2 regions of the Brachybacterium sp. GCM10030267 genome follow, and region 1 is predicted to be linked to the other one. Evidence: riboswitches for the same ligand, from Rfam matches in the RefSeq annotation. Region 1 holds a riboswitch; the other holds the start of a gene.
The links. Region 1 has a riboswitch for FMN ahead of ribD (bifunctional diaminohydroxyphosphoribosylaminopyrimidine deaminase/5-amino-6-(5-phosphoribosylamino)uracil reductase RibD). Riboswitches for the same ligand answer to the same signal wherever they lie in the genome.
Positions count from the first base shown of each region.

Region 2: it holds a riboswitch for FMN, as region 1 does, so the genes downstream of both, pnuC (nicotinamide riboside transporter PnuC) here and ribD (bifunctional diaminohydroxyphosphoribosylaminopyrimidine deaminase/5-amino-6-(5-phosphoribosylamino)uracil reductase RibD) in region 1, are expected to answer to the same signal.

Region 1 covers NZ_JBHTCX010000002.1:106,592-121,635, reverse strand. Annotated here, with positions in the region: gene ribB (3,4-dihydroxy-2-butanone-4-phosphate synthase) at 1-949, opposite strand, end outside; gene ACFQS2_RS00920 (riboflavin synthase) at 946-1,605, opposite strand; gene ribD (bifunctional diaminohydroxyphosphoribosylaminopyrimidine deaminase/5-amino-6-(5-phosphoribosylamino)uracil reductase RibD) at 1,623-2,681, opposite strand; FMN riboswitch at 2,808-2,937, opposite strand; gene ACFQS2_RS00910 (DciA family protein) at 3,004-3,852, opposite strand; gene recF (DNA replication/repair protein RecF) at 3,849-5,108, opposite strand; gene dnaN (DNA polymerase III subunit beta) at 5,128-6,252, opposite strand; gene dnaA (chromosomal replication initiator protein DnaA) at 6,805-8,562, opposite strand; gene rpmH (50S ribosomal protein L34) at 8,974-9,111, shown strand; gene rnpA (ribonuclease P protein component) at 9,154-9,522, shown strand; gene yidD (membrane protein insertion efficiency factor YidD) at 9,519-9,878, shown strand; gene yidC (membrane protein insertase YidC) at 9,964-11,070, shown strand; gene ACFQS2_RS00870 (protein jag) at 11,142-11,864, shown strand; gene rsmG (16S rRNA (guanine(527)-N(7))-methyltransferase RsmG) at 11,873-12,538, shown strand; gene ACFQS2_RS00860 (ParA family protein) at 12,573-13,454, shown strand; gene ACFQS2_RS00855 (ParB/RepB/Spo0J family partition protein) at 13,543-15,044, shown strand, end outside.
Region 2 covers NZ_JBHTCX010000012.1:287,884-302,927, forward strand. Annotated here, with positions in the region: gene lnt (apolipoprotein N-acyltransferase) at 1-542, opposite strand, end outside; gene ACFQS2_RS12390 (hypothetical protein) at 539-1,342, opposite strand; gene ACFQS2_RS12395 (DEAD/DEAH box helicase) at 1,339-4,473, opposite strand; gene ACFQS2_RS12400 (diacylglycerol/lipid kinase family protein) at 4,470-5,438, opposite strand; gene tatC (twin-arginine translocase subunit TatC) at 5,435-6,259, opposite strand; gene tatA (Sec-independent protein translocase subunit TatA) at 6,404-6,748, opposite strand; gene ACFQS2_RS12415 (WYL domain-containing protein) at 6,865-8,904, opposite strand; gene ACFQS2_RS12420 (DUF3866 family protein) at 8,953-10,080, shown strand; gene ACFQS2_RS12425 (PH domain-containing protein) at 10,208-10,675, opposite strand; gene hisG (ATP phosphoribosyltransferase) at 10,681-11,538, opposite strand; gene ACFQS2_RS12435 (phosphoribosyl-ATP diphosphatase) at 11,683-11,946, opposite strand; gene pnuC (nicotinamide riboside transporter PnuC) at 11,982-12,686, opposite strand; FMN riboswitch at 12,779-12,896, opposite strand; gene rpe (ribulose-phosphate 3-epimerase) at 13,086-13,772, opposite strand; gene ACFQS2_RS12450 (RsmB/NOP family class I SAM-dependent RNA methyltransferase) at 13,769-15,044, opposite strand, start outside.

The DNA.
Region 1 (15,044 bases):
CATGGCCGCGGAGCAGGATCAGCACCCCCCGACCGGCGGCATCGATGCGGGCGAGCGACTCCTCGAGCTGGGGACCGCAGTCGCAGCGCCGGCTGCCCAGGATGTCCCCGGTGACGCACTCGGAGTGGACCCGCGTCAGCACCGGCCCGGGCGTGGTGACCTCGCCGCGCACGAGGACCAGGTGCTCTGCCGAGCCCTCGCGGACGGCGAGCGCACGGAACCGGCCGTATCTCGTCGGCAGCTCGACCGGCGCCGTGACCTCCAGCGGCTCGTGCCTCACCTGCGGGACGGGCGCGGCCGGCAGCTCCGGAGACTCCGCGAACGCCGGAGCGTCGTGGGTCCGCCGGTGCTCGACGAGGGCCTCGATCGAGATCATGGCCAGGCCGTGCTCGTCGGCGAACGCGCGCAGGGCGGGCCCGCGCATCATGCTGCCGTCGTCGTGGACGAGTTCGACGATCATCCCGACGTCCGGCAGGCCCGCCAGGCGCGTGAGGTCCACCGCGGCCTCGGTGTGGCCGCGCCGTTCGAGCACGCCGCCGTCGCGGGCTCGCAGGGGGAAGACGTGTCCCGGTCGGATCAGATCGCCGGGGCCGGACCGCGGGGAGGCCAGCACCTGCAGGGTGCGGGCCCGGTCGGCGGCGCTGATGCCGGTGGTGACGCCCTCGTGGGCGTCGACGCTGACCGTGTACGCGGTGCGCAGCGGATCGGCGTTGGAGGCGACCATCAGCGGCAGCTCGAGGGCGTCGGCCCGGGCGGCGCTCACGGGCGCGCAGAGCAGACCGCTGGAGTACCGCACGGCGAAGGCCAGCAGCTCCGGGGTCGCGGCGCTCGCGGCGAGGATCAGGTCGCCCTCGTTCTCGCGGTCCTCGTCGTCGATCACGATCACCGGCCGGCCGGCCGCGATGTCGTCGATCGCGCGGGGTATCGGGTCCAGTCGCAGCGTGCTCATCGTCCGGTCTCCGCTCCGGCCAGTGCGCCGACCGTCAGCTTCTCGACGTACTTCGCGAGCACGTCGACCTCCAGGTTGACCCGGTCGCCCACGCGGCGCAGGCCGAGCGTGGTGCGCTCGAGGGTCTCGGGGATCAGCGCGATGGTGACCAGGCCGTCCTCGAGCGCGGCGACGGTGAGGCTCACCCCGTCCACGGTGAGCGAGCCCTTCTCCACGAGGTAGCGATCCAGGCCCGGGGTGCTCAGGCGCAGCAGCGTCCCGCCCTGGCCCTCCTCCCGGCCCAGAACCTCCCCGACCCCGTCGACATGGCCCTGGACGATGTGCCCGCCCAGGCGCCCGTCGGCGCGCAACGAGCGCTCGAGGTTCACGCGGTCCCCGGCGCTGAGACCCGCGAGGGTGGTGGCGGCGAGGGTGGTGGGGATGACGTCGGCGGTCCAGATCTCGCCGTCGATGTCCGCGACGGTCAGGCAGCAGCCGCTGACGGCGATCGAGTCGCCGAGGGCGACGTCCTCGAGGACGTGGGGCGAGCGGATCCGCAGCCGGACGGTGCCGTGGTCGGGCCCGGTCCCGTCGGGCCGGGGCTGGTCGGGATGGGACTGGTCGGGCGGGATGACGGCGTCGACCGTCCCCAGCTCCTCGATGAGGCCTGTGAACATGGCGGGTTCCCTTCGGGTCAGGGTCGGGTGGTACGGGGGCGCAGAGTCAGCTGGAGGTCGGTGCGCCCGTCGGGTGAGGTCAGTGGCTCGGTGGTGACGAGGTCGAGGTCGAGGCGGTCGGCGATCGTGGTGATGCCGAGGTCACCGATCCCGGCGGGGCCGGCGCCGAGCAGGGTCGGGGCGAGGTGGACGATGAGTTCGTCGACCGTGCCGGCGGCGAGGAAGGCGGCGGTGAGAGTGGGCCCGCCTTCGAGCAGCACGTGCCGTTGCCCGCGCTCGAACAGGTCGGCGAGGGCGCTGGAGGGATCCCGAGTGCGCAGCGCGATCTCGGGGCCGGCTCCGTCCAGGGCCGGCAGCGGCGGGTGGTCGCTGATGCCCATGACGGCCCGGTGCGGCTGCCGGGGCAGGAGCGTGCCGTCGCCCCGGCGAGCGGTGAGGGTCGGATGGTCCGCGCGCGCGGTGCCGGTACCGATCAGCACGGTGTCGCAGGTGGCGCGGAGGCGGTGGACCTCCTGCCGGGCGGTCTCGCCGGTGATCCAGCGGCTGCTGCCGTCGGCCGCGGCAGCCCTGCCGTCCAGGGTGAGGGCGATCTTCGCGGTGACCAGGGGGCGGCCGTGCCGCAGGCCGTGCTCCCAGCCGCGGTTCAGGGCGGCCGCCCGCGCCGCGAGATCCTCCGGGACCTCGTCCTCGACCTCGATCCCTGCGGCGCGCAGCGTCTCGATCCCGCCGGCGGCCGCGGGGTTCGGATCCCGGCGAGCGACGACGACCCGGGCGATGCCGGCGGCGATCAGCGCGTCCGCGCACGGATCGGTGCGGCCGACGTGGGTGCACGGCTCGAGCGTGACGACGGCCGTCGCCCCGGCCGGCGATCCGCTCCCCTCACGGCGAGCGTCGGCGAGGGCGTCGGCTTCGGCGTGGGCCGTGCCGGCCCCGCGGTGGTGGCCTTCGGCGAGGACCGTGCCGTCCGGGGTCAGCAGGACGCAGCCGACGCGGGGATTGGGGCCGAGAGGGACGGCAGGATCCGCCGCGATCTCCAGGGCGCGGCGCAGGGCGTCGCGCTCACGGGTGCTGAGCATGCTCTCTCCTCCGGTCCGCGTCGCTCGCGGTCCGGAGTGAGGGAGGGGTCACGGAGGCGGCGTCACTCCGGGGTGCCGCTGCCGGCGCACGGAGAGTGCGCGGCCAGGGCCGTCCGGAGGACGACGTCGCGTGCGCTTCCCATCCGGACTCTGACCGTCGGTCCAGGAGTTCCACCTGGTCAACCGAGGGCCGAAGGCCATCGGGTCGCGGACTGTCACCGCCGGCTCGGAATTTCACCGACCCCAGTGCACGCGAGCTTTCCAGCTCGTCGGAGCCCACGCTAGCAGTCGGTGGCCCGCCGTGGCGGCGCCGAGAGACGTCTCACCCGTAGGTGTCGCGGGGTCCGCGCCAGGTGACGGTGCGCCGGCCCTTCTTCCAGCTGCGTTCGGCCGCGGCCGGGCCCGTGACCCGCAGCTCGGAGATCACGTGGGCGCCGATGTGCTCCTCGATGGTCGTGATCAGCTGGGGTGAGAGCATCCGCAGCTGGGATGCCCAGGCGGAGGAGGAGGCGCTGACCACGAGCACGCCGTCCTCGAAGCTGACGGGGCGGCAGTGGGTGCTGATCCGTTCGCCCACGATGTCGTCCCATTCCTCCAGCACGCGCCCGGCGCTCATCCCCGCGTTCCAGCCCAGGTTCCCCAGCACTTTGCGCAGCACGGTCTCGATGCTCTGGGGGTCCCGGGGGTCCGGCCGGGAGCCGGAGTAGCCGGGCGCGCTGCCGGATCGGTCGCGCACATCTCGTGCCTGGGTCTTCGCCGAGATGGGGAACAGGCCCCGGTCCCGCGCCGCGGCCCGCGAGCGGTTGACCGTGCGGCGGGCCAGTTCGAAGGGGTCGGCCACGGCGGCGAGCTCCGGCGGGTCGTACAGCTCCTCGGTCTCGTCCGCGCCCACCGTGCCGTCATCGTCGCCGGGACCACCAGGGGCGCCCGTCCCGAAGGCCGCGTCCGGGCCGGTGCTGCCCTCGCGGCGCGACCGGGCCGACCCGCTCGGGGCCGTCGCCCGTGAGCCGCGGCCCGATTCCTCCGGTGGAGCCGGCAGTGCCTGTCCGGCCGAGGGGCCGGGACGCGCGCCGTCGGTGCGACCGGTCCAGGTGGAGAGGTCGTAGGGATTGGCGAGGCGCGGCCGGGAGGGACCGTCGTTGCCTGGGTCGCCGCCGGGACGCGGGGTCATGGCCGGCTCCCGTCCTCGCGGGGCACGGCCGCTCCCAGGCTGACATCGACGACGTGGATCTCGCCGTCCAGCGATGCGGGGATGTCACTGTCGTTCGCGGTGGTGATCAGCACCTGCGACGCGTGGGTGACGATCCGTCCCAGGCGGTCGCGGCGGCGGGTGTCGAGCTCGCTGAAGACGTCGTCGAGGATGAGGATCGGTTCACCGTCCCCGAGGTCGCCCTCCTCGAGCCGCAGCAGATCGTAGGAGGCCAGTCGCAGGGCGAGGGCCAGGGACCAGGACTCGCCGTGGCTGGCATAGCCCTTGGCGGGGAAGTCGTGCAGCCGGATCTCGAGGTCGTCGCGATGCGGCCCGCTGAGCGTGACGCCGCGGTCGATCTCCTCGTCATGGCGGCGGGCGAGCAGATCCAGCAGCACGTCGTGGATCTCGCGGGTGCTGGGCAACTGTCCCGGCGCGGCCCCGAGCTCGTCCAGTGCGGTGGAGCGGTAGGCGACGTCGGCCGGGGAATCGACGTCCCCACGCTGGTCGGGCGGGAGGTCGAGGGCCTCTTCGGCGCCTTCGTCCGTGGCGACCCGCAGGTACGAGTAGCCCAGGTGGGGGCGGAGGCGGTTGACCAGGTGGAGCCGGGCGCGCAGCAGATCCGCGCCGAGGCGGGCGAGCTGCTGGTCCCACACCTCGAGGGTGGAGGCCGCCGTCTCGGACGGGTCCAGACCGCCGACGGGATTGGCGCTGCTGCCGCGGCGCAGGGAACGCATCTGCTTGAGCAGGTTGCTGCGCTGCTTGAGCACACGGTCGTAGTCGGCCTTGACCGAGGCGTAGCGGGGGGCGATGACGAACAGCAGCTCGTCCAGGAAGCGCCGCCGGCCCTCGGGATCGGCCTTGACCAGGCCCAGGTCCTCGGGCGCGAAGAGCACGGCCCGCACCTCGCCGAGCAGGTCCCGCAGGCGGGAGACGTTCTGGCCCTGCAGCCGGGCGCGGTTCGCCCTGCCCGGGGTGATCTCGAGGTCGACCTGCAGCGGGCGACCGGCACGCTGGAAGGTGGCGCGGACGATCGCGGTCGACTCCCCGCGCCGCACCAGTGCCGCGTCGTGCGGCACACGGTGGCTGGAGAGGGTCGCCAGGTACCACACGGCTTCGACGATGTTCGTCTTGCCCTGGCCGTTCTGGCCGACCATCACCGTGATGCCCGGATGCACCGGCAGAGTGAGCCGCGGGTAGGAGCGGTAGTCCGTGAGGTCGAGAGCGGTCAGCTGCACGGAGAGACCACTCCCGCCCTCAGATCCGCATCGGCATGATCAGGTACTTGTACGAGGTGTCGGGAGTCCCTTCGAGGGAGTCCTGACCGCTCATGACCGAGGGCTTGATGGAGTCGGTGAACACGAGCCGCGCGAACTCCGCGCCGAGGGCGCCGAGCCCGTCGAGCAGGAACCCGGAATTGAAGCCGACGACGAGATCCTCGCCCTCGAGGTGCGCCTCGAGGACTTCGCTGGCCTGGGCGTCGTCACCGGCGCCGGCCTCGAGGGCGACCTGGCCCTCGGTGAAGGACAGTCGCACGGGGGTGTTGCGCTCGGCGACCAGGGAGACGCGCTTGACGGCCTCCATCAGGGGGCCGGTGGCGACGACCGCGGTGATCGCGGTGGTCTCGGGGAAGAGCCGACGCACCGGCGGGTACTCGCCGTCGACCAGCGTCGATGTCGTGCGGCGGCCGCCGGCCTCGAACCCGATGAGGTTCGCCGAGGCGTCCTCGGCCAGAGCGATGTCGACGCTGCCGCCGGTGGACATCGAGCGGGCGACCTCGTGGAGGGTGCGGCCGCGCACCAGGGCGGTCTGCTCGGCGCCGGGCGTGGTGGGCGTCCAGGTCAGCTCGCGCATCGCCAGGCGGTAGCGGTCGGTGGCCATCAGGGTCATGGTCTCGCCGGTGATCTCGACCTTCACGCCGGTCAGCAAAGGGAGGGTGTCGTCCTTCGAGGCGGCGACGGTGACCTGGCTGATGGCCTCGGAGAACACGTCGGCCGCGACGGACCCGGCCACGGGCGGCATCGACGGCAGCTGCGGGTACTCCTCGACCGGGAGCGTGGCCAGGGCGAAGCGGGCGCTGCCGCAGCGGACCTGGAGCTTGGTGCCCTCGAGCGCGATGGAGACGTCCTTGTTCGGCAGTGCTCGGACGATGTCGGAGAGCATCCGGCCCTGGACCAGGACCTCACCGGGCTGCTCGACCTCGGCATCGAGTCGGATCTGGGCGCTGACCTCGTAGTCGAACGTGGACAGCTGCAGTTCGCCGCTGGCATCGGCGACGATGCGCACGCCCTGCAGGATCGGCATCGCCGGCCGGACGGGGAGGGTTCGGGTGGCCCAGGAGACGGCGTCGCCGAGGACGCCGCGGTCGAGGTGGAACTTCACCGTTGCCACTCCTTCGCAGTGGTCGAATGCCAGAACTTGATCGAACGGAGCACAGCGTATCGGTTTCGCGGACCTCTCGCCGACACACCGTCCAGGATCCTTGACAGCCGTCCCGTCATCGCGCGTCGATCACCTGTCATGGGCCACCGCGTCATCGGCCCCGTCGTCGGCGCTTCCGACACCCGCGCATCCACATCCCCGTCGAGCAAAGAACTACAGTCCTCTTCTTCACGGCTGTGTACTTCGTGGACAACCACCATCGTCGCAGGTGAGCCCGTATGACCGTCACGTGGACCAGCCGGGGATCGGCGTCATCGCGAGGTGCATCGGTTGTGCATGCACCCGTTCGTGCACGGCATTTTTGTCATTCAGCCGTTCACATCGGCTCCTGCGCAGATGCCGATCACTCCACACCGTCCACAGAGTTTTCCACAGTTGGGGAGAAGCTGGCGCTGACCAGGAATGTTCTTCAGACACCCGTCGGGGGCCGGTCACTGTCCACAGCATCGTCCCCAGCGCCGTCGGTTTCTCGGGACCACAGCCCCGCGAACCTCACGCCCGGGTCGAGGAGCTGGAGCTCTTGATACGCGCAGTCAGCTCTGTGACCTGGTTGAAGATCGCCCGGCGTTCCTTCATCAGCTCGCTGATCTTCTTGTTCGCGTGCATGACGGTGGTGTGGTCCCGCCCGCCGAACTCCTCCCCGATGCGGATCAGCGGCATGTCCGTCAGCTCGCGGCACAGGTACATGCCGATCTGCCGGGCCGAGACCAGCCGGCGGGAGCGGCCGGTGCCGACGATCTCGTCGACCGAGAGGCCGAAGTAGGTCGCGGTCTGGGCGATGATCGTCGACGCCGTGATCTGGGCGCCGTCGTCGTGGGAGAGCAGATCCTTCAGCACGCTCTCGGCGAGCGTGACGTCCATCGGCTGCCGCGAGAGCGAGTGCAGCGCCTGGACGCGGATCAGAGCCCCCTCCAGCTCGCGGATGTTGGTGGCGATGTGCGAGGCGATGTACTCGAGCACCTCGTGCGGGACCTCGCCGGTGTTCTCCTGGGCGACCTTCTTCCGCAGGATCGCGATGCGGGTCTCGAGGTCGGGCGGCTGCACGTCGGTCATCAGCCCCATCTCGAACCGTGACCGCATGCGGTTCTCGAAGCCTCCGAGCTCCTTCGGCGGCAGATCGGAGGTGATCACGATCTGCTTGTCGGTGTTGTACAGCGTGTTGAACGTATGGAAGAAGGCTTCCATCGTCTCCGGGGCACGCTGGAGAAACTGGATGTCGTCGATGAGCAGGATGTCGATGTCGCGGTAGCGGCGCTGGAACTCCTGGGCCTTGCCGAACTGGCCGGACTGCACGGAGTTGATGAAGTCGTTGGTGAACTCCTCGGAGTTCACGTAGCGCACCACGATGTCCGGGTACAGGCTCTGGGCGTAGTGGCCGACGGCGTGCAGCAGGTGGGTCTTGCCCAGGCCGGAGCCGCCGTAGATGAACAGCGGGTTGTACGCCTTGGCCGGGGTCTCCGAGACCGCCGAGGCGGCGGCCTGTGCGAAGCGGTTCGAGGACCCGATGACGAACGTCTCGAAGGTGTACTTCCCGTTCAGACGCGAATCCTCGCCGAGCGTGGGCTCGCCGGCGGCCGGCGCCGACGGGCGACGCGGGGCCGGGCCCGGGGACGGCGCCGAGGACCCGGTCAGCGCCGAGAGTCCCGCGTAGGCGCTGGGATCATCGGCCGCGCTGCCGGTGTAGGACCCCGTCGACGTGAAGCGGGTCGAGGAGAACCGGGGGGAGAACGGGTCGGCGTCGGAATCGGTGCCGGCGGAGCCCGCCGAGGCGCTGCTGGGAAGCGCGGGGCGACCGGTCTGGTCCCCCGAGGGCAGCACGGAGCCCTCGTCGCGCCGGAAGGGGCCGCTGGTGTCGTCACCGCTGTGGAACTCGTGGACATCCGGCAGGGACGTGTCCACATCTCCGTCCACAGGATGTGCACCGGAGGCGGTAGAAGCCGAGGTCGCCTCGGCCGAAGGCGCGGGCTCGTCGGTGTCCTCCTCAAGCAGCAGCGACTCGTCGACGGTCACGGCGAAGCGGATGTCGCGGCCGGTGGCCTCGCTGAGAGCAGCCTTGAGGGACCCGGCGATCCGGTGCTCGAACAGCTCTTTCGCCGAGGTCGACGGCGCCGCGAGCAGGGCGGTGTCCGCCACCACGGCCATCAGACGGGACAGGGTCAGCAGGGCGATCACGCGCTGGGACACGGTGTCGTCACGGCGCAGTGTCTGCAGGGTGCGTTCCCAGATCGCGTCGACGTTCGCGTCAGGCATCAGGTTCTCCATAGGGGCGATCAGCGGTCCGGGTAGTTTTCCACAATAGCCCCTGTATTGTGGATCCCGGCTGTGGACAGCTCACCCGTGAGGTCTCTCTCCCGGGTGCCGGGTCGGTCTCGGCCCGCGGTGGCGTGAGCCGGCGCTCGCAGTGAGAATCCGGCCACAACCGGCGGTCACGGCGTCTCAGCCGTTGACCCCCCGGTCCGCCGCGCCTAACATCGTGCAGTCAGCGCTGCGCGCCGTCCCCGACACGGTCCCTGGCCGCCCCCATGCGGCCTCCGGTTCCGGCGGTGTCGTTCGGTCTCTCGGCAGCCGCCCCGTCACGGCGGGTGCGCCCGGGCAGACCGGTCGCAGCAGACCTCAGACCACCGCGAGGGGCATGTTCGTGCCCACGATCGAGGAGAACCGATGAGCAAGCGCACGTTCCAGCCGAACATCCGCCGTCGTGCCAAGAAGCACGGCTTCCGCGCCCGCATGCGCACCCGCGCCGGCCGCGCCATCCTGAACGCCCGCCGCGCCAAGGGCCGCGCCGACCTCTCCGCGTGAGGCGGAGGGCCGCCGTGACCGGACCCGCAGCACCATGGCTCTGTGAACTGGTCTAGTCACCGGCTCCGCACCGGCGACGAATTCCGCGCCGTCACCCGGGGTGGCGTGCGCAGCGCCCGATCCCACGTGGTCGTGCACCTCAGCCTGCTCTCGCAGGAGGGGGACGCACCCCGCGTGGGATTCGTCGTGTCCAAGAAGATCGGCAACGCCGTCGTGCGGAACCGGGTCACCCGCCGGCTGCGGGAGATCGCCCGCGCCCACCTCGACCGCATGCCTCCCGGATCGGCGGCGGTGATGCGGGCGCTGCCGGGCATCGAGCAGCAGCCCTTCGCCGCGCTCGAGGCCGACGTCGTCGCCGCGCTGGGCTCGGCCGCGCGCAAGCTCGAGCGTCGTCGGGAGGCGGCGCGATGACGATGCACCAGGCCAACCGGGCCAATCGGGCCAACCGGGCTCGAGGGCGCAACCGGGGCAACGCCTCGCACGGCGCGCTGCGGGCGGTGCTGTGGCTCCCGCGCCGGGCTCTCGCACTGCTGGTGCGTGCCTACCAGGTCGGCATCTCCCCGTACACGCCGCCCGCCTGCCGGTACGACCCGGTGTGCTCGCAGTACGGCATGGACGCCCTGCGCGTGCACGGCGCGCTCAAGGGGACGCTGCTGACCATCGGGCGGATCGTGCGCTGCAACCCGCTCACCCGCGGCGGTCCCGATCCGGTGCCTGCACCGGGCATGTGGAGGAATCCACGCCGACTGCGGTACCCGGCCCGCTAGGGCCTACCCTTGTCCAAGACTCCCGACCACAGCCGTCACCTCGTATGAACGTCATGCGCATCCGGGCGGCAGGAAGACCAGGCCGATGAACCCCCTGTTTCCCATCGAGTGGGCCGTCGCATGGCTCATGGTGCAGTTCCATGCGCTGCTGTCCACGTTCATGGAACCGGACTCCGGCATCACGTGGGTGCTGTCGATCGTCGGCCTCACGGCCGTGGTGCGCACCCTGATCATCCCGCTGTTCGTCCGGCAGATCCGGGCCTCGCGCGCGATGCAGATGGTCTCGCCCGAGCTCAAAGAGGTCCAGAAGAAGTACAAGGGCAAGACGGACCAGGCCTCCCGCCAGAAGATGGCGGAGGAGACGATGGCGCTGTACAAGGATGCCGGCGCCAGCCCGTTCTCCTCGTGCCTGCCGATGCTCCTGCAGATGCCGATCTTCTTCGGCCTCTTCCGTGTGCTCTACGTCAAGCTCCCCGATGCGGCCGACGGTGAACGCTTCGGACCGCTGACCTCGGACCTGGCTCGCAGTGCCAGCAACTCCACCATCTTCGGCGACGTCACCATCGCCGATTCGTTCCTCAACGCGGGCGAGGGTGGCATGACCACCCGGATCGTCGCCGCCATCATCATCGCGTGCATGTGTGCAGTCACCTTCTTCACCCAGAAGGAACTGACCATGAAGAACATGCCGAAGGCGGCCCTCGAGGGCCCCATGGCGAACACGCAGAAGATGATGCTGTACATGCTCCCGTTCATCTACGTGATCACGGGGCCGGGCATGCCGATCGGTGTGCTCATCTACTGGCTGACCACCAACGTGTGGACCTTCGGCCAGCAGTACATCGTCATCCGCGCCACCCCCACCCCGGGATCGGACGCGGAGAAGGAGCGCCAGTCGCGCATCAACGCCAAGCGCGAGCGCAAGGGCCTCGAGCCGCTCGACTTCACCCCGCCCAAGAAGGTCAGCGAACCCGAGCCCGATCCGCAGATCCGCGTGCAGCCGGTGAGCAAGAACCGCGGCGGCAAGAAGCTCACTGACCAGGAGAAGCTCGAGCGCGCCCGCGCGGCCCGTGCGAAGGCCGCCGAGGAGCGGCGCAAGGCCCAGGAGGCGGCCGGCGAGACCCCGACGCCGCCCCCGTCGACGTCCCCGCTGAACAAGAGCGCGAAGAAGAAGTCCAAGCGCAAGAAGTGACCTCGCACCCCGGGAGCACGGACGCTCCCGGGAGCGCACCCGACTCATCCCAGCATTCCTCGGAGGACCGAATGAACGACACCACGCCTGATGTCCCGACCGCCGGCGAGGCCGACGACCGGCCGGTGACCGCGCCCGAGCAGTCCGCCGCGTCCGAGGCCTCTGCCCGGTCCGCCCCGGAGCCCGCCGCTGAGTCCGGGCATGCCGGGCAGTCCGGCCCCGAGGTGGCCCGACCTGCCGAGTCGGCCGACGAGGAGGACCGTGGTGCCTCCGGCGACCTGGAGGACGGCGGGGAGGACGAGGCCGATCCGACGGAGTCCTCCCAGGAGCGGCTGCGCCGGCTCGAGGAGGAGGGCGATATCGCCGCCGACTACCTCGAGGAGCTGCTGGACATCGCCGATCTCGATGGCGACATCGACATCGACGTGGACGGGGATCGCGCCTCGGTCGAGATCCGCGGCGCCCACCAGCTGGAGAAGGTGAACCGGCCCAAGGGCGAGGTGCTCGACGCTTTGCAGGAGCTCGCGCGGCTGGCCGTGCAGACCCGCACCGGCAACCGCTCCCGGCTCATGCTCGACATCGGCGGCTTCCGCGCCGAGCACAAGGACAGCCTCGAGGACCTCGCCGCCCAGGCGGCCGCCGAGGCGAAGGAGACCGGTGCCCCGGTCCCGATGCGACCGATGAACCCGTTCGAGCGCAAGGTCGTCCACGACGTCGCCAAGCGCGAGGGCCTGCGGTCGGAGTCCGACGGGGACGGCAAGAGCCGCCATGTCGTGATCTACCCCGGATCCTGAGGCGCCCGATGCTGTCCCTGCCCGACTCGCTGCGCCCGTCGGCCGAGCGTCTGTTCGCGGACCGTCTCGAGCTGGCGGAGCGCTTCACCGGCATGCTCGCCGAGCAGGGCCCCGAACGCGGACTCATCGGCCCGCGCGAGGTGGAGCGGCTGTGGGAGCGGCACATCCTCAACTGTGCGCTGATGGCCGACGCGATCGACCCCGACGCCTCGACGCTGGCCGACGTCGGATCCGGTGCGGGACTGCCCGGTGTGGTGCTTGCGATCGCGCGGCCGGGAGTGAGGGTCACGCTCATCGAGACCATGCAGCGCCGGGCGACGTGGCTCGAGGAGATCGAGGCGGAGCTCGGCCTGGGGCTGGAGGTCGTGCGCGCCCGCGCGGAGGATCTGCACGGTGCGCGCAGCTTCGACGTCGTCACCGCCCGGGCGGTCGCCGCCCTGGACAAGCTCGCACGCTGGACGCTGCCGCTGGTCGGCGAGGGCGGCCAGCTGCTGGCGATGAAGGGCAGTTCGGCCGCCGACGAGCTGGACGCCGCCCAGAAGTTGCTGCGCCGGCTCGGCGGCACCGATGCCCAGATCTCCCAGTACGGGGTCGGTGAGGTCGAGGTTCCCACTACAGTGGTCCAAGTGCGTCGCCGGGTGCCGGCGAGCAGGAAGGGAGATCCACGTGGCTGACCAGCGCGAAGATTCCTCTCCGGGCCGTGGGCCGATGGAGGACACTCCGCTGATGCGCGAGCTCGCCCGGGATCACGCTCGCCGCAAGGAGCTCGAGGGCCTCGAGTTCGAGGCGCCGGCGAGCACGCGCGTGATCACCATTGCCAACCAGAAGGGCGGCGTCGGCAAGACGTCGACCGCCGTGAATCTGGCGGCGGCTCTGTCCATGGGCGGCCTGCAGGTGCTGGTCATCGACTCCGACCCGCAGGGCAATACCTCGACCGCTCTGAACATCGAGCACCACGCCGAGGTGCCCAGCATGTACGAGGTGCTGGTGGAGTCGGCGGCGATGCAGGACGTGGTCCAGGACGTCCCGGACATGGCCGGCCTCCACTGCGCCCCGGCGACGATCAACCTCTCCGGCGCCGAGATCGAACTGGTCGCTCTGGTGGCCCGTGAGAACCGGCTGCGCAACGCCATCCGGGACTATCTGGCCTTCCGGGAGGAGCAGGGCCTGCCCCGGCTGGATTACGTGCTGATCGACTGCCCGCCCTCGCTGGGCCTGCTGACCGTGAATGCGCTGGTCGCGGCCCGCGAAGTGCTGATCCCCATCCAGGCCGAGTACTACGCGCTCGAGGGCCTGACGTTGCTGCTGAACAACATCGATCTGATCCGCCAGCACCTGAACCCCGAGCTGGTGGTCTCCTCGATCATGCTGACCATGTACGACGCCCGAACCCGGCTCGCCGCACAGGTCGCCCAGGACGTCCGGGACCACTTCCCGGAGCAGACCCTGGAGACGACGATCCCGCGTTCCGTGCGGATCTCCGAGGCGCCGAGCTACGGCCAGACGGTGCTGACGTACGATCCGGGTTCCAGCGGCGCTCTCGCGTATCGAGCAGCGGCGCACGAACTGACCATTCGCCCCGCTCCATGACACCGACCTCGGAACGACGCCGCGGTGAGACCGCGAGCGTTCCTGGTCCCACCCACGGTGGACGACATTTTCCGGAAGGACAACGGCCATGACGCAGAAGCGAGGACTGGGTCGAGGACTCGGCGCCCTGATCCCGGGAGCGGGCGCCACACCCGCACCTGAGCAGGAGCTTCGTACTCGCACGCGCCCGCCGTCGGAGGCCGAGGACCAGGGGGCCAGTGAGCGCCCGGTGGACATGTTCTTCTCCGGCGAGAAGGCGTCGGACGACGAGGACCGCCCCGCGCGTGAGCGGGCCGATCGCCAGGACCTGGCCGACGCGATGGCGCGCGCCGCTGCCGAGCGCCGCGGCCGCGGGTCGACATCGTCATCCCGCTCCGCCGGCTCCCGGGGCGCTTCCGCCGCGAAGCGGTCGACGTCGCGAGCCCCGGCCGGCGGCCAGGCCGGGCAGTCCGACCAGGCCGACCAGGCTCCCGACGGTGCTGCGAGCACGGCCGGCACGGCATCCGGCTCGAGATCGAGCGGCGGCAGGAAGCCCGCTGCCGGCAAGAAGACCACCGCCGCCAAGAAGCCGGTCGCCGCCAAGAAGCCCGCCGCTGCCAAGAAGCCTGCCGGCGACAAGGAGACTGTCGCCGACAAGGAGTCTGCCGCGCAGAGCGCAGACAGCAGCACGGAGAGCTCGTCGGCGTCATCTCGTGGCACTGCTGGCGGCACGGGCACGTCCGCCCGCACGACATCGAGCCGGAAAGCCTCCACCGGGACCACTTCGAAGCGCTCCCGCGGCTCCTCCGCCAGCGCCGCCGCAAGCGGTACGGCCACTGCTCCTGCGACGACGAAGGAAGCGGACCCGGTAGCGGCAAGCGCTTCCCCGCGGCCCGCCCCGGGTCGTTCCACGACCGCTGAAGACAGCCCCGCGGTCGACGTCGAGGCCGTGGAGCTGACTCCTGCGCAGGCTGCCGAGGCCGCCGCGGGCCAGGAGTCGGCTGCCGGCTCCTCGGCGGGGACTGCGCCGGGCACGCTCGCCGACACCGACACCGATGGGGCCGGGGCGGTCGATGGGACCGCGCCGGAATCACCGGAGGACGTCCGCGAGAGCCAGGACGGCGCGCCCGGAGGCCGGGATGGCGGGGAGGGCGACTCCGCGGAGACGCGGCGCGAGAGCAGCGTGGAGCCGGCCGCCGAGGGCGCTGAACCGGAAGCGGCGCAGGGGCCGTCGGCGGAGGAGGACCGTCAGGGTCTGCTCAGCGTGCCCGGTGCGGAGTTCGCGGAGGTCCCGATCCACGAGATCCGGGAGAACCCGCGCAACCCCCGCACGATGTTCGACGATGACGAGCTGGATGAGCTGGCGTACTCGTTGCGCGAGGTCGGCGTCCTCCAGCCCGTGGTAGTGCGCCCGATTCCGGTCACGGAGGATGGGGAGTCGTTCGAACTCGTCATGGGTGAGCGGCGCTGGCGCGCCGCTCAGCGTGCGGGACTCACCTCTATCCCCGCGATCATCCGGGAGACCAGCGATGACGATCTCCTGCGGGACGCGCTCCTGGAGAACCTTCACCGCACGCAGCTGAATCCGCTGGAAGAGGCCAATGCCTACCA
Region 2 (15,044 bases), on a different contig from region 1:
GCGAGCCCGGGCACCCCGATCCAGGGCCCCAGGTTCAGCAGCGGCGAGTCCTGCAGCGCGAAGGCGCTGGACCCCCACGGAAGTCCTCCCCACGGCACGTGGCTGCGCAGGCCCTCCACGCCCGTCCACAGCGCGGCGACCACGATCGCGGAGGCGACGGTCAGGCCGCGGCGGAGCATCACCGTGCGGGCGAGCAGACCGAAGACGACGATGTAGAGCGCCTCGAAGATGCCCAGTGCGATCCACGGCATGGTGCCCGCGTAGGTGTCCGCCCAGACGGTCAGCGGGATGAAGAAGGCGAGGCCCCAGGCGAACGAGACCAGCGTCGCCACCCAGATCGAACGCACCAGCAGGCCCGCGGACAGCAGCGCGATCGCCACCGGCAGCAGCATCCACATCCCGTAGGGAGGGAAAGCCAGCAGGGCGCAGCCGCCGCCGGCGACGCCGCACACCAGAGCCGCCGGCCACGGCGTGGGGTCGAAGTCGTCGCGAGTGCGCCCCCGGGACGCTGCTGCGGCGGGGGCTCGGGTGGTCGCCGTCATCCCAGGACCTGCTCGAGGCGGTCGTGGACCACGGTGCCACCGACCACCGTGCGCAGGGCGCGGGGCGTTCCCTGGTCCAGGTCCGGCAGCAGCGGGGTGCGCGAGCGCGGGTCCGTGGACCAGGTCTCGACGCGCTCGGCGCGCGACTGCACCGTGAGGTCCCACGGCTCCCAGAGGACGAACGTGGCCTCGATCCCGGTCTGCAGGGATCCGGGATGCCGGCGGCCGGCGACGCGCTGCCCGCCGCGGGTGGCGGCGAGGAAGGCGGCGCGGTCACTGATGCGCTGGGCGGTCGGGCTGTGGCGGGCGGCGGCTCGGACCCAGTCCCAGGGGTCGGCGGCATCGCTGCGTCCCGCGGAGCCGAAGGCCAGTGGGACGCCCGCAGCCAGCAGGTCGAGGTAGTCGGCGCTCTCGGCGACCGGGGCGATGACGCGCACCCCGTCCCGCTCCCCCGTGGGACCGGGCAGGCGCAGCACGATCCCTCGTGCAGCGGCCTCGGCGTCCCCGGTGGGATCCGGCGCCGTGCCGTCCGAGGTCGCCGCGGCGTCGACGAACCCCGGGGTGACCAGACAGCCCGTCGCGTCCACCACGTCGGCGCCGTCGTGGATCCGGCGCGCCGTGTCCTCCGGGCCCGTCCACGCGATCAGTCCGTCCGCCACCAGCATCGCGGCGGCCTCGGGATCCTGGGCGCTGTAGAGGACGATCCCGGTGTAGAGCACGGGAGCGGCACGGTCGGTCGCGGTGCGGTCGTTCTCGGTCACGCGCTCCAGGGTCTCGTGCGCACCTGGGAGAACGCTCATCGATCGATCTCCTGGGCGACCAGCCCGCGTCGCACTCCCTGGATGGCGGCACGCGCGATCGCTCCGAGGCGCTCGTCGGCGGTGAGCTGGTCGAGCAGATCGATGACCTGCCGGCAATGGCGCACGAAGTCCCCGGGAGGCAGATCGCTGCCGTCCAGGGCGGCCGCGAGATGCGCCCCGCGGGCCCATCGGTGCACGATCGCCGCGACCGCCGGATCCGGCGGCGGGGTGGGATCGATGCCGTGGCGCGACTCCGCGCTCTGGAGCTCGGCCGCGATCCGGGCGGAGGCCGCCAGCGCGGCGTCGACCGCGGGATCGTCGATGACCTCCGGGGCCCGGTCGTCCCGGCGGGCCTCATGCACCGCGGCGGAGACCACTGCAGCCAGACCGGCGGGGTCCAGCCCGGTCCAGGCCCCGTGCTCCAGGCATTCCGCGATCAGGAGGTCACGGTCGCTGAACAGCCGCCGCAGCCGCAGCCCACTGGTCGTCGGCCGCAGCGTCTCCTCCCGCGTCTGCCCGAACTCACCGGACTGGTGCGCGTCCCCGCGGTCCGGGGGACTGTCCGCGGCCTCGGGGTGTGCTGGATCGTCGCGGTCCTCCGTCCCGTCCGCGCCCTCGCTCGTCCGTGCCAGGTAGCCCAGCTCGACCAGCAGATCGGCCAGGCGATCGAACTGGCGGGCCAGGGAGCTGGTGCGGCCCTGGATGCGCCGCTGGACGCCCTCGAGGTCGGTGCGGGCCTTCCGCCAGCGACCCACCCAGCGCAGGTGCGAGGCGAGATCCGGGCAGTCGCCGCAGGGGTGCGCGGCCAGCTCCTCCCGCAGCCGGAGCAGGGTCTCATCGGTCGCGGCGGTGGACGGCGGGCGCTCGGCCCGCCGGCGCACTTCCCGGCGGGCGTCATCATCGTGCCCGGCCAGACGCTGACGCAGAGCCGCGGCGGTGTCCTTGCGGACCTTGCCGCTGCCGAGCGCCTCGGGACGGGGCAGACGCAAGCTGTCGATAACCGCCGGCGGGGACTTCACGTCTCCCGGGCGCAGGCTGCGGCGGCGGCCCTCGGTGTCCAGCAGATCGATCTGCGGCCCCCCGAGCACGGAGCGGTCCACGTCCAGGACCACGCCGTAGCCGCGGCGCTTGCCGCCGGGCAGCGCGATGATCTCGCCCCGGCGCAGCCCGCCGAGCACCGAGCGGGTACGGTCCTGCTGCGCCGCGGATCGGGCGCGGGAGAGGGACTTCTCCCGCTCGGCGATGCGCTCCTGGATGCTCGCGTACTCGAGCAGATCGCCGTGATCGCAGGTGATGGCCTCCCGATACGACTCGGCGGTGTCCTCGAGCTCGCGGGCGCGGCGGGCGAGCCCGACCACGGAACGGTCGGCCTGGAACTGGGCGAAGCTCATCTCGAGGCTCTCGCGGGCCCGGGAGAGATCGAACCGGTCCAGCAGGTTGACCGCCATGTTCGGGGTGGGGCGGAACGCGGAGTGCAGCGGGTAGGTGCGCCGTGAGGCCAGGGAGCCGACGGCATCCGCGTCGAACCCGGGTCCGGCGACCACGATGGCGTGGCCCTCGGTGTCGATACCGCGACGGCCGGCACGGCCGGTCAGCTGCGTGTACTCCCCCGGTGTCAGATCGGCGTGCTCGACGCCGTTGAACTTCACCAGCTTCTCAAGGACGACGGAGCGGGCGGGCATGTTGATGCCCAGCGCCAGGGTCTCGGTGGCGAAGACGACCTTGACCAGGCCGCGCGCGAACAGCTCCTCGACCACGGTCTTCAGCAGGGGCAGGATCCCGGCATGATGGGCGGCGTAGCCATCCAGGACGGCGCGCCGGAACGCAGCGATCCCCAGGACCTCCTCGTCCTCGACCCCGATCCCCTCGAGCCGCTCATCGAGGACGGCGCGGATCTCGCGGCGCTCCTCGTCGTCGGTCAGCCGCAGCCGGGCCCTCGCGCACTGCTGGACCGCGCCCTCGCAGCCCGCGCGGGAGAAGATGAACAGGATCGCCGGCAGCAGTGCGGCGTCGTCGAGCAGGCTGATGATCTCGGGGCGTCGCAGCGGACGCGGGATGCCGCCGTACCCGCGATCAGCGCCACCTGCGCTGTCGCGTCCGCCGCGGTTGCCTTCGCGTCCGCCGCCTCGGGGGCCGCCGCGATCGCCGCGGCCGCCGCGCTTGTGCGGGGGCCGGTGCTGACCGGACCCGCGGGGACGATGCCTCCCGCGCGTGCCCTTGCGTCCGCTCGGTGATCGGCCGCGGCCGCCTCCGGAGCGTTCGTCCACCGGCAGCGAGAACGAGGTGACGCGCTCGATCTCCGGGTTCACCTGGCGCTGCCCGCGAGCGCCGGGACCGTGGGAGACGACCGGCCTGCCCTCGGAGTCGACGAAGAGGTCCAGCAGTTCGTCACCGATCACCACGTGCTGCCACAGCGGGACGGGCCGGGTCTCGGAGACGACGATCTCGGTGGTGCCGCGGACCTCCTGCAGCCAGGCGCCGAACTCCTCGGCGTTGGAGACCGTGGCTGAGAGGGCGACCAGCTGCACCGAGGGATCGAGGTGGATGATCACCTCTTCCCACACCGGCCCGCGCAGGCGGTCGGCGAGGTAGTGGACCTCGTCCATCACCACGAAGCCCAGATCCTCCAGGAGCGAGGAGTCCGCGTACAGCATGTTGCGCAGCACCTCGGTCGTCATCACCACGACATCGGCGTCGGGCCGGATCGAGGTGTCGCCCGTGAGCAGCCCCACCCGCTCGTGGCCGAGCCAGTCGACCAGCTCGCCGAACTTCTGGTTCGACAGCGCCTTGATCGGAGCGGTGTAGAACACCTTGCGCCCGCGGGCGATCGCGAGGTGCACGGCGAACTCGCCGACGACGGTCTTGCCGGCGCCGGTCGGAGCGGCCACCAGCACAGAGCTGCCATCCTCCAGGACCCGGCAGCCCTCTAGCTGGAAGTCGTCGAGGTCGAAGGGGTACCGGCGGGTGAAAGCACCGAGTTCGGAGGCGGCGAGCCTCTTCTCGGCCGCCCACCTCGCGTACTGCTCCGATGGCGAGGGCTGCTGCGACGGCGTGGGCGCGCCGGCCGGAGCCGGTGCCCCGTCCTGCGGAGCCGGTGAACTCGGGCTGTGGGGCTGATTCGGTGAGGTCACGAGATTCCTTCGCCGGTGCTCGCCTCCCCGGCGCGCGAGGCCGAGAGGTCGGCGAGCAGTCGCACGGCACCGGGCAGCACCCGGGCCGTGATGGGCAGCAGGGAGCGGGGCTCACCGTCGGCATAGGCGCGCAGCGCGCGCCCATGGCGGAGCCCGATCGTCACGTCGCGGACCGGGCGGATCCCCACCCCGTCGAGCGACGTGTGGGTGCCCCGGAAGACGCGGGGGAAGAAGCGCAGGAGATCGGCGCGGCCGAGTCCCTCGATGGTGAGCAGCTCCAGGGACCCGTCGTCGACGCGGGCCTCGGGCACCATCTGCATCCCCCCACCGTAGACGCCCGTGTTGCAGAGCGTGAGGACGGTGGCATCCAGAGCCGTGCGCTCGCCTCCGTCGACCTCGAGCCAGTACGGGAACGGCTTGAACGCGGAGAACTCGCGCATCACGGCCGTGGTGTACCGCACGGTGTGCCCGCGCTTGGAACCGTTGGCCCGCGCGTTGACCAGGGCGTCGAAACCGAGGTTGACGTTGCCCAGAGCCAGCGAGCGATGCGGCAGCGCGTGCTCCCCGGCGGCGACGATCTCGATCGCGTCGATCGCGACCACCGGCCGGGACAGGGCGTGCAGCAGCGCTCGCGTGGACTCCTCGGGATCATTGGCAGGCAGCCCCAGCGCGCGGGCGAAGTCGTTCCCGCTCCCGGCGGGGACGATGCCGAGCCGTACCGGGCTGCCGGCGACGATCTCCGCACCCAGGGAGACGGTGCCGTCACCTCCGACGACCACGAGCGCCGTGAGAGTGTCCCGAACTTCCTCAGCGCGAGCCCGGGCCACATGGGCCGAGGGGCCGGAGAGGTCGACGACCGAGATACCGGCCAGGCGCAGCAGGTGGCCGACCTGCCGTCCCACCCGATGTGCCGCGCCGCGGGCCGCAGTCGGGTTCGAGAGCAGCCCCACCCGGAGTCTGCTCACCGGCCGTCCGCATCATCGAGGTCCGAGGGGCCGTCGATCGGCTCCACCTCATCATCGAGGCGGCTGGCTTCGTCGTCGGCGAGATCCTCGTCCCCGCTGCGCTTGTCCTGGCGGCGGTCGTGGAGGATCGCGATGGCCACAGCACCGAAGAACAGGCTCGCGATCGCGAGCGACATCGCGATCAGTGTGAACGGCTCCGGTGTCGGCACCATGACCGCCGTGAAGCCGAAGCTGAGGAAGATCACCCAGCGCCAGGCCTTGAGCATGGTGCGTCCCCGGAGGATGCCGAGGAAGTTCAGCAGCACCAGCACCACCGGCATCACGAAGGCGATGCCGAAGGCGAGCATGGTCTTGACGAGCATGGCCAGGTACTCGTCGTACTTGATCAGCTGCTGGACTTCTTCTGAGTCGGGCGTGAAGCTGAGCAGGACGGGAACCAGCTGGTTCACGGCCCAGTAGCCGGCGACGCAGCCCAGGAAGAACAGCGGGACCGCGGCCCCGAAGAACCCCATGGCATAGCGGCGCTCGTTCTTGTGCAGGCCCGGCATGACGAACAGCCAGGCCTGGAGCATGATGATCGGTGAGGACAGCAGCAGGCCCGTGTAGGCGGACATCTGCAGACGGACGTTCAATCCCGTGCCCACGCCCTGGAAGTTCAGCTCAGCCTGCATGCCTTGGGCGGCGGCGAGCACGAAGGGCCGTTTCAGCGCTTCGAAGACCCAGGGGAAGACGAACCAGCCGACGATCGAGAGGATCAGGACGGCGACAGCGCTGATCACGAGGCGATTGCGCAGTTCGACCAGATGCTCCCCCAGGGACATCCGTCCTTCGGGATCCTTGGACCGCCGCGCCGCCGTCCGCCCACGTCCCTGCGTATCACTCGCCACGGGTCTGCTTCCTCCCAGCATTCTGGGTCCGGGCGATCACTCGCCCGGACCCGTCAACGTCGTTCAGCGACGAGGTGCTCAGTCGCGACGGTAGGAGTCGTCGTCCTCACGTGCGCGGACGGGCTCGCGATCGGCGCGCTCGGCCTCGTCGCGCGGATCGTACTCGCGGTCCTCGCGCGGACGGCGCTCCTCGCGCTCGCGATCGGCCCGGGAGGAGGCGGTGCGGCGGTCGACGACCTCGTCCTCGTCCTCATCCTCGGCCTTGCCGCGCTCGTCCCCGCGCAGCTCCTCCACCTCGCTCTTGAAGATGCGCATGGACTTGCCCATGTTGCGTGCCAGTCCGGGCAGCTTGTTGGCACCGAACAGAAGGATCACCAGCACGACCAGCAGGATGATCGCCCAGGGATTGCGAAATAGGTTCATGGAATTCCCTTTCAACTGCGCCGCGATGTCGCACGGGCGCACCCATCATCCCACAGCGGACTGGGCACTCGACGAGCCGCTCCGGGGCGGCCCGGCCCACCGCGCGGCGGGTCATCTCAGACTAGCGGCTGCGGCTCGTGGTGGCGGTCGGCTGCGGCCTGCGCCACGGTCACGATCGTGTCTCTCAGATCACGTGGCGAGAGGACCTCCACCGCGCCGGCGGATTCGAGGACGGCGTCGACCAGCGCGGCCCGGACCGGGCGGTCCAGGCGGGCGAAGGTGACGTCGTCCTGTCCGTCGCGCAGCTCGGCGGCATCGAACGACTCGGCCACCCAGCGTCCCGGTGGGTCCAGGCACACCCAGACCTCCCCGTCCACGCGCCCCTCGAGCGCAGGGCCGGTGCTCGGTTCGGCACGCTGCGGCGGGGTCCCGTCCGGCAGGACCTCCACGATGCGGTCCAGACGGAATCGGCGCTCCCCGCCGGCGAGCTCGCACTCGGCGAGCAGATAGGAGCGGGCGCCGTCGGTCTCGATCCGCAGCGGACGGACCCTTCGCACGCTCGTCCCCGCGCGGTCGGCCGAGGAATAGCGGATGGTCAGGCGGCTCTCCTCGGAGTCCTCGTCCGCGCGCAGGGCGCGGTGGACGGCGGCGAGCACCGTCTCCGCCCGGTCGGCGGTGCGCGAGGCCATCTCATCGGAGGCGGCGGCATCGGCCAGTTCGGCGCGGGTCGGCGGCGCCTCGGAGCCGCGCGCGGTCCCGTCGGCGCCGATAGCCCCGGCGTCGGGCACCTCGCCGAGGCCGGCCAGCAGCTTCCGGCGGGCACCGGCGACGATGCTCTCCGCCTGCCCGGCCGACGGTTCGAGGGCGGCGAGGCCTGCCAGCAGTGCCGTGACCTCGACGGCGCTGAGGCGCAGAGCGCGGCGCAGCGGCTCCGCGTTGCGGACGCGGACGGTGCCGTGCTCCCACTCCGCCTCGATGAGGTCCTCCCAGCCGGTGCCCATGTCGCCGCAGACGAACAGCACCTGCAGATCGGTGACCAGCTGCTTCTCCGTGATCCCGAGGGCATCGGCGAGCTCACCGAGGTCGGCCTCCCCGCGGGACATCACATAGGACGCCTCGGAGATCAGCCGGGAGAGCAGATCGTTCCCGGTCGGAGTGGTCCGGATGCGCGGAGCGGGCCGCACGGTCGCGGCGTCGACGGCCGCCGTATCGGGCTCACCCGAATGCGTCTCGGCGATGGCCGAGAGGACTTCGCCCAGTTCGCGGCGCCAGGCGCTGGGCTCGACCAGCTCGACCCAGCGCACATCGCCGAGGACCAGTCTGCGCGCCGCCGGGCGGGGCAGGGCGGGCAGCTCGACGCGCTCCTCGTCCAGGGCCGCTCCGGCACGGTCACGGAGGTCGAGGGCCTTGTACGGGGCCGCGTCCAGCACGGCGACGGACTGATCGTCGCTGTCGTGCATCTTCTCGAGCACGCTGGAGAGGTCCGTGTGCTCGGGTCGGGGCTGCGTGGCCGGGGCGCCCTGCGCCGGGAAGGACTCGATGCGGGAGGCCCGGAACACCCGCGGGGCGGCGCGGTCGAGATCCCAGCCGTGGACGTACCAGTGGCCATCGTGGACACCCACCACCCATGGCTCGACGGTGCGCTCTGCCGGGGCACCGTGGGTGCCGCGATAGACGAATCGCACCGAGCGGGCCGAGGTCACGGCCTCCAACAGCGGTGTGAGCACCGGGAGCGACTCCACGGCGCCGCGCGGGGTGCGTCGCAGCAGATCGGGGTCCGCGTCGTGTCCGAGGCTGAGCAGCTTGGAGCGGACCCGGCGCGCGGCTCCGCCGGCGGCGGCATCGTCCCAGGCACGGCTCGCGGCCAGCAGCACCGTGTACTCCTCGGTGGTGAGGTCGAGGACGGCTCCGGACTCCGCGGCGTCGATCCGGTAGTAGACGGTGTTCTCGTCGAACAGGTCACGGTCGGTCACCAGCGGCAGACCGAGGTCGAGGATCGCCGCCTTGTCGCGCTCGAACATGCGCTCGGCGGCCTGCTCCGACGGGGCCTGGGCGTAATCGGGGATGACGGCGAACAGCTTCGCGCGATCGATGCGCCGGCGGGAGCCGATCGTCATGATCACGTTGAGCATTCTTTCCACACTCTTGGCAGCCACCTGCACAGACTAACCGTCCCCTGGCGCGCGCGGCCCTAAGCTGGGCCCATGCTGCGTTGGGAACGAGGAACGGTGACCGGGGTCCGAACGTCCTGGCACGGGGTCGAACGGCTGCACGTCGAGCTCGACGGCGAGGACGATGAGCCCGCAGGCGGTGAGACGGTCGAGGCGATCGCCTATCCGGAGCTGACCGGAACTCCCGCGCGGGGAGAACGCGTACTGCTGAACACCAATGCGCTCCGTCGTGAGCTCGGAACCGGCGGAGATGCCCTGGTGGTGGCGCGCCTCGACGTGCTGCCGACATCGGCGGAACCGGCCGGGCACATGATCAAGGCCCGGTACACACCGATGCAGACCATGGTCGATGCGATCGACGATCCGGACAGCGAGCACTACGAGACGATCCGGGCGGCGCAGGACATCGAGGGCATGCCCGTGGTGGTGGCGGACCTGCACTCGTCCCTGCCCGCGATCCTCGCCGGCATCCGCGCCCAGCGGCACTCGGCGCGCATCGCGTACGTCCACACCGACGGGGCCGCCCTGCCGGCGGCGTACTCGCGCGCCGCGGCAAGGCTCCGCGAGGCCGGGCTGCTCGCGGCGGTGATCAGTACGGGCCAGTCCTTCGGGGGCGACCTCGAGGCCGTCACGGTGCATTCGGCGCTGCTCGGAGCGCGGCACGTGGTCGCGGCCGACGTGGTGATCGCGGTCCAGGGTCCCGGGAATCTCGGTACCGGCACCGGGTGGGGCTTCTCCGGGATCCAGTCCGCCGAGGCGCTGCATGCGACCGCCGTGCTGGGCGGCACCCCCGTCGCCACGCTGCGGGTTTCCGGAGCCGACCCCCGTCGTCGTCATCGGGGACTCTCCCACCACTCCTCCACCGTGTACGGCCGGGCGACGCTGACCCCGGTGCATCTGCCGCTGCTCGAGCGCAACTATCACAAGTACAACGGTTTTCATGCGTCGGTTCGTGAACAGGTGAAAACGTCGATCATGGAGCCTGCTCGCGCCAGAGGCATCGAGCACCAGCTCGCCGAGGTCGATGCACGAGGTCTGCGGGACGCTCTCGAGGACGTCCCGGTGCGGCTGTCGACGATGGGCCGCTCGCTCGCCGAGGACCCCGAGGCCTTCCGCTATGCGGCGATGGCAGGGCGCTGCGCCGCCTCGCTGATCCCCTAGCCCGAGGGAGCGGATGCCGGGACGCTGTGCGGACGGCACCGGAATCCGAGCCGCTCCCACCGGGGCCGTCCGAACCGGGGTCTTCCGAACCGGGGTCTGCCGGACCGGTTCCGCAGACGTGGCGCACTCAGCCGACGTCGGGGGCCTCTCCACGTTCGCGCACCAGGTCGCGCAGCCGCCGGGCTGCCGCGATGCCGCGCTCACCGTCGTAGCGCTGGATCGCGTTCAGCGCCAGAGTCGTGCCGTCGGCCAGATCGAGGTGCGCCCACGGATCCCCCACCGGGAACCTGATGGCGAGGATCTCGGCCCAGTCCAGCGTGCGTGCCCGGAAGACGTTGCGCACCTCGAGGGAGTCCGGCCCGGCGATCAGCCGCACCGACGCCTCGAGGTGGCAGAAGAGGAGGATCAGCACGCCCACGGCCACCAGGCCGAGGCGGCCACCGAGCAGGAGACCGGGGATGACGACCGCACCTGCCACTGTCCCGCCGAGCACGACCACTCCCGTGATGTACCCGGCGATACGCACCATCCGCGGCCGGATCACGACGGTCGCCGGCTCCCGGCCGATGGGATGCTCCGGCTCCCTCGGATCCATGGTTCTCAGATACGGCAGGCCTGGATCGCCGTGACCAGGATCGCCCGGGCGCCGACGTCGTAGAGGTCGTCCATCATCCGGTGGGCGGCCTTGCGCTCGACCATCGCCCGCACGGCGTGCCACTCTCCCCCGTGCAGCGGGGAGACCGTCGGCGACTGGAAGCCGGGGGTGATCTGTACGGCCTTCTCCATCAGGGCGGTGGGGATGTCGTAGTCCAGCATCACGTGCTCACGGGCCACCAGCACCCCGCGGATGCGGCGCTCGAGGACCTCGAGGGAGTGGGCCGCGGTCTCCTCCAGCTCCATCCCGGGCCGGGAGAACAGAACCGCCTGGCTGGTCATGATCGGTTCTCCGAAGGGTTCGAGCCCTGCCTGACGCAGCGTCGTGCCGGTCTCGACGACGTCGGCGATCACATCGGCCACGCCCAGGCGGATCGAGGACTCGACGGCTCCGTCGAGGTGGACCACCTCGGCGTTGATGCCCCGTTCGGCCAGGTAGTCGCCGACGAGGTTCTCGTAGCTGGTGGCGATCCGGGCGCCCTCGAGGCTCGCCACGTCCTCGCGCGTCCCGATCGGGGCCGCGAAGCGGAACGTGGAGCCGGCGAAGCCGAGCGGCAGGATCTCCTGCGCGGGAGTGCGGGAATCCAGCAGCATGTCCTGGCCGGTGATGCCGACGTCCACGGTGCCGGAGCCGACGTAGACCGCGATGTCCCGGGGGCGCAGATGGAACAGCTCGACGTCGTTGTCCTCGTCGAGGACGACGAGCTCCTTGGCCATGCCGCGGCGGCGGTAGCCGGCCTCCTGCAGCAGATCAGCGGCGGGCTCTGACAGAGCGCCCTTGTTGGGAACAGCGATGCGCAGCACGGATACTCCTTCGCCGCCTCGGGGCGGCGCACGGAACGGGGACGGATGGTGGTCAGGGGTGGAGAGGGGCGATGCTGACGTGCGGGCGAGGCGCGTGGGACCCGGCGACCGCGGGGCCCGACGGTCTCGCCGTCGGATCTCGGATCAGAGCCGGCCGTAGACGTCCTCGAGGGTGATGCCCTTGGCGACCATCATCACCTGCAGGTGGTAGATCAGCTGGCTGATCTCGGTGGCCGCGTCGTCATGGGTCTCATGCTCGCAGGCCATCCATACCTCGGCCGCTTCCTCGACGATCTTCTTGCCGATCCCATGGACCCCCGAGTCCAGTTCGCGGACGGTGCCCGACCCCTCGGGTCGGGTGCGGGCCTTCTCGGTGAGCTCGGCGAACAACGCCTCGAAATCCTTCACGGGGCGTAGCTTACGCGTCATGACGGGGAGGTCGCTCATTCCTGGCGGACCGTCGGATCCAGGTGGGCGGTCTCGACGGTGACCCGTTCGTCGTGCTCGCGCCGGTTGCGCACCCGCCACCAGACGAAGAACCCCGTCAGCGTGAACACGCCGTAGAAGAGGTACATCAGGGCGCTGGCGTAGTAGCCCGCACTGACCAGCAGGGGGACGCCGACGATGTCGACGGCCACCCAGATCAGCCAGAACTCGACCCAGCCCTTGGCCATCCCGAAGGTGGCCAGGAGGCTGCCCACGAAGATCCACGCGTCGGCCCAGACGGGCTCGTAGGAGCCCAGGGCGCGAAAGATCGGGGTGAGCCCGGCGGTGCCGCCGACCATGGCGACGAGCAGGAGGATGCGGGTCCGCCAGGAGGCCCACTCGGGCTCGACGGCGGTGCCGCCCTCGTGCCGAGCCTGCCGCCAGCGGACCCAGCCGTAGATGCTGGTGGCGATGAACATCACCTGGCGGCCGGCCTGGCCGAGCAGATCCACGGTCCCGGCGCTGCCGAACAGGGAGCCCAGGAACACCGTCAGCAGCAGCGCGTTGCCGGCGATGCCGATGGGCCAGGCCCAGACCTTGCGGCGCATGCCACCGAGCGCGCTGAGCAGGCCGAAGAGGTTGCCGAGCACCTCGCGCCAGAGGATGAACTGCCCGCCCGCGAACTCGAGTCGCGCGTCGAAGAGCCACTGCAGAAGATCCATGCCGGTCCTTTCTCCGCCGATGCAGTGGCTCCGGGGGAAAAGGGGTTCCGGCAGGCCGCCGGGAGGCGCCAGGGCGCGCCGGCGACATGCAGGACGTGCGCCTCTCATCCAGGCTGTACTGTCGGTGCCGGAATTCCACCGGCTCCACCGCCGAAGCGGGTCGCGGACTGTCACCGCCGGCTCGGACTTTCACCGACCCCGGAGCACGTCACTGGTCGTGACGGGACAATGCTAGCCGCCTCGCGTCGTGACCCGGCGGGCCCGTGGCCGAGTGTGGCGAACGCCCTCCCGCCGGGGCAGCGGGCACCGGTCGACCCCGACGATTCGGGGGCTGAGCCCCCGATCGCTCGGGCTCCTATGTCCCGGACTTCATGAGCCCCGGTGAGCGGCGTGCGGGCCTCAGTGACCCCCGTGGCCTCGCGCCAGCTCCCGCAGGGCCGTGATCTCCTCGGCGGCGTCCTGGGCCTTGTAGATCGCGGAGCCGGCGACGAACACGTTCGCTCCGGCCTCGGCGCATCGTTCGATGGTCTCGCGGCTGACCCCGCCGTCGACCTGGATGGACACCTCGAGGTTGGCCTCGCTGATCGCGCCGCGGGCGCGGCGGATCTTGGGCAGCATCGTCTCCAGGAAGCTCTGCCCGCCGAATCCGGGTTCGACGGTCATGATCAGCAGCATGTCGAACTCGCCGATGACGTCCAGCAGCGGTTCCACCGCGGTGGCCGGGCGCAGCGCCACGCCGACGGCGGTGTTCTTGCGGCGCAGTTCGCGGGCCAGCTTGATCGGCGCCTTGGCGGCCTCGAGATGGAAGGTGACCGAATCTGCGCCGGCCTCGGCGAAGGCGGGAGCCTGGCGGTCGGCGTCCTCGATCATCAGGTGAGCGTCCACGGGGATGTCGCTGCGTCCCACGATCTGCTCGACGACGCTGGGGCCGAAGGTCAGGTTGGGCACGAAGTGGTTGTCCATCACGTCCACGTGGACGCTGTCGGCGCTGGCGATCTTGTCCAGCTCGGTGCCGATGCTCATCAGGTCCGCGTTGAGGATGCTGGGGTGGATGTACTGGCCATCGGTCGAGTACGGGGAGTTCATGAGGGCGAGGTTCCTTCCGCGAGGGGGATCGGGTGCTTGCGCAGCAGGGAGATGTACATGGCGTCGGTGCCGTGCACGTGGGGCCAGAGCTGCACGGCGGGCCCCTCCCCGAGGTCCACCTCGTGGGCCTTGGCCGGTTGGATCGCGGCGCGCACGGCGTCTCGGGCATCGAGCTGCTCGACATCCTCACGTTGGGACAGGACGTCGGTGACCACGAGTCGGGTCTCGGCGAGGTGCGGGGAGCACGTCACGTAGGCGACGACGCCTCCGGGCGCGGTGGCGTCCAGCGCGGAGGTCAGCAGGTCGCGCTGGAGCACGCCGAGGTGGCCGATGTCCCCGGGCGTGCGGCGCCAGCGGGACTCGGGGCGGCGGCGCAGGGCGCCCAGACCCGAGCACGGCACGTCGACCAGGACCCGGGAGAAGTGCCCGGGCAGTTCCGCACCGATCTCAGTGCCGTCGGCGGTGCGGGTGGTGATCTCGCAGCCGGCCTCCTGCAGGGGCGCGATGGAGCGGTCGACGAGTTCGGTGCGGTGGGGCTGGACCTCGACCGCGAGCAGGTCGGCATCGTGGTCGATGGTCAGCCCGCCCAGCAGGGCCGTCTTCCCTCCGGGGCCCGCGCACAGGTCCAGCCAGTGCACGTCGTCCGCACGGACGAGATCGTCCGCACCGAGGGCGAGGGCGAGCGCTGCGAGCTGGCTGCCCTCGTCCTGGACGGCGACCCGGCCCTGCTTGACCGGGTCGATGCCGCCGGGGTCCCCCGACGGCCAGGAGGCGGCGAAGATGCTGAGCTCGCCGGCGCTCGCGCCGTGGTCGATGAGTTCGTCGAGATCGATGAGGCCGGGGCGCATGACCAGGGACACTGCTGGAGCGGCGTTCTGGGCGGCCAGCAGCTCATCGATCTCGGACCGGTCGCGACCGTTGCCCGCGAGGGCGTCGGTGAGCGCCCGCACCACCCAACGGGGGTGGGAGTGGACCATGGCGAGATGACCGGTCAGGTCACGCTCGCGATCTGGAGCGACCTCGGCGATCCACTCCTCCAGGGGCTTCTCCCCCACCCGGCGCAGGATCGCGTTGACGAAGCTCGCGGCGCCGGCGCCCACCTCCGAGCGGGCCAGTGCCACGGTCTCGGAGGTGGCGGCATGCGGGGCGACGGTCATGTCCAGCAGCTGATAGGCGCCCAGGCGCAGCACGTCCAGCAGTGCAGGGTCGACGTCGTCCAGCGGGCGGTCGATGCAGGCGGCGAGGATCGCGTCCAGGCGACCCTGGGCGCGC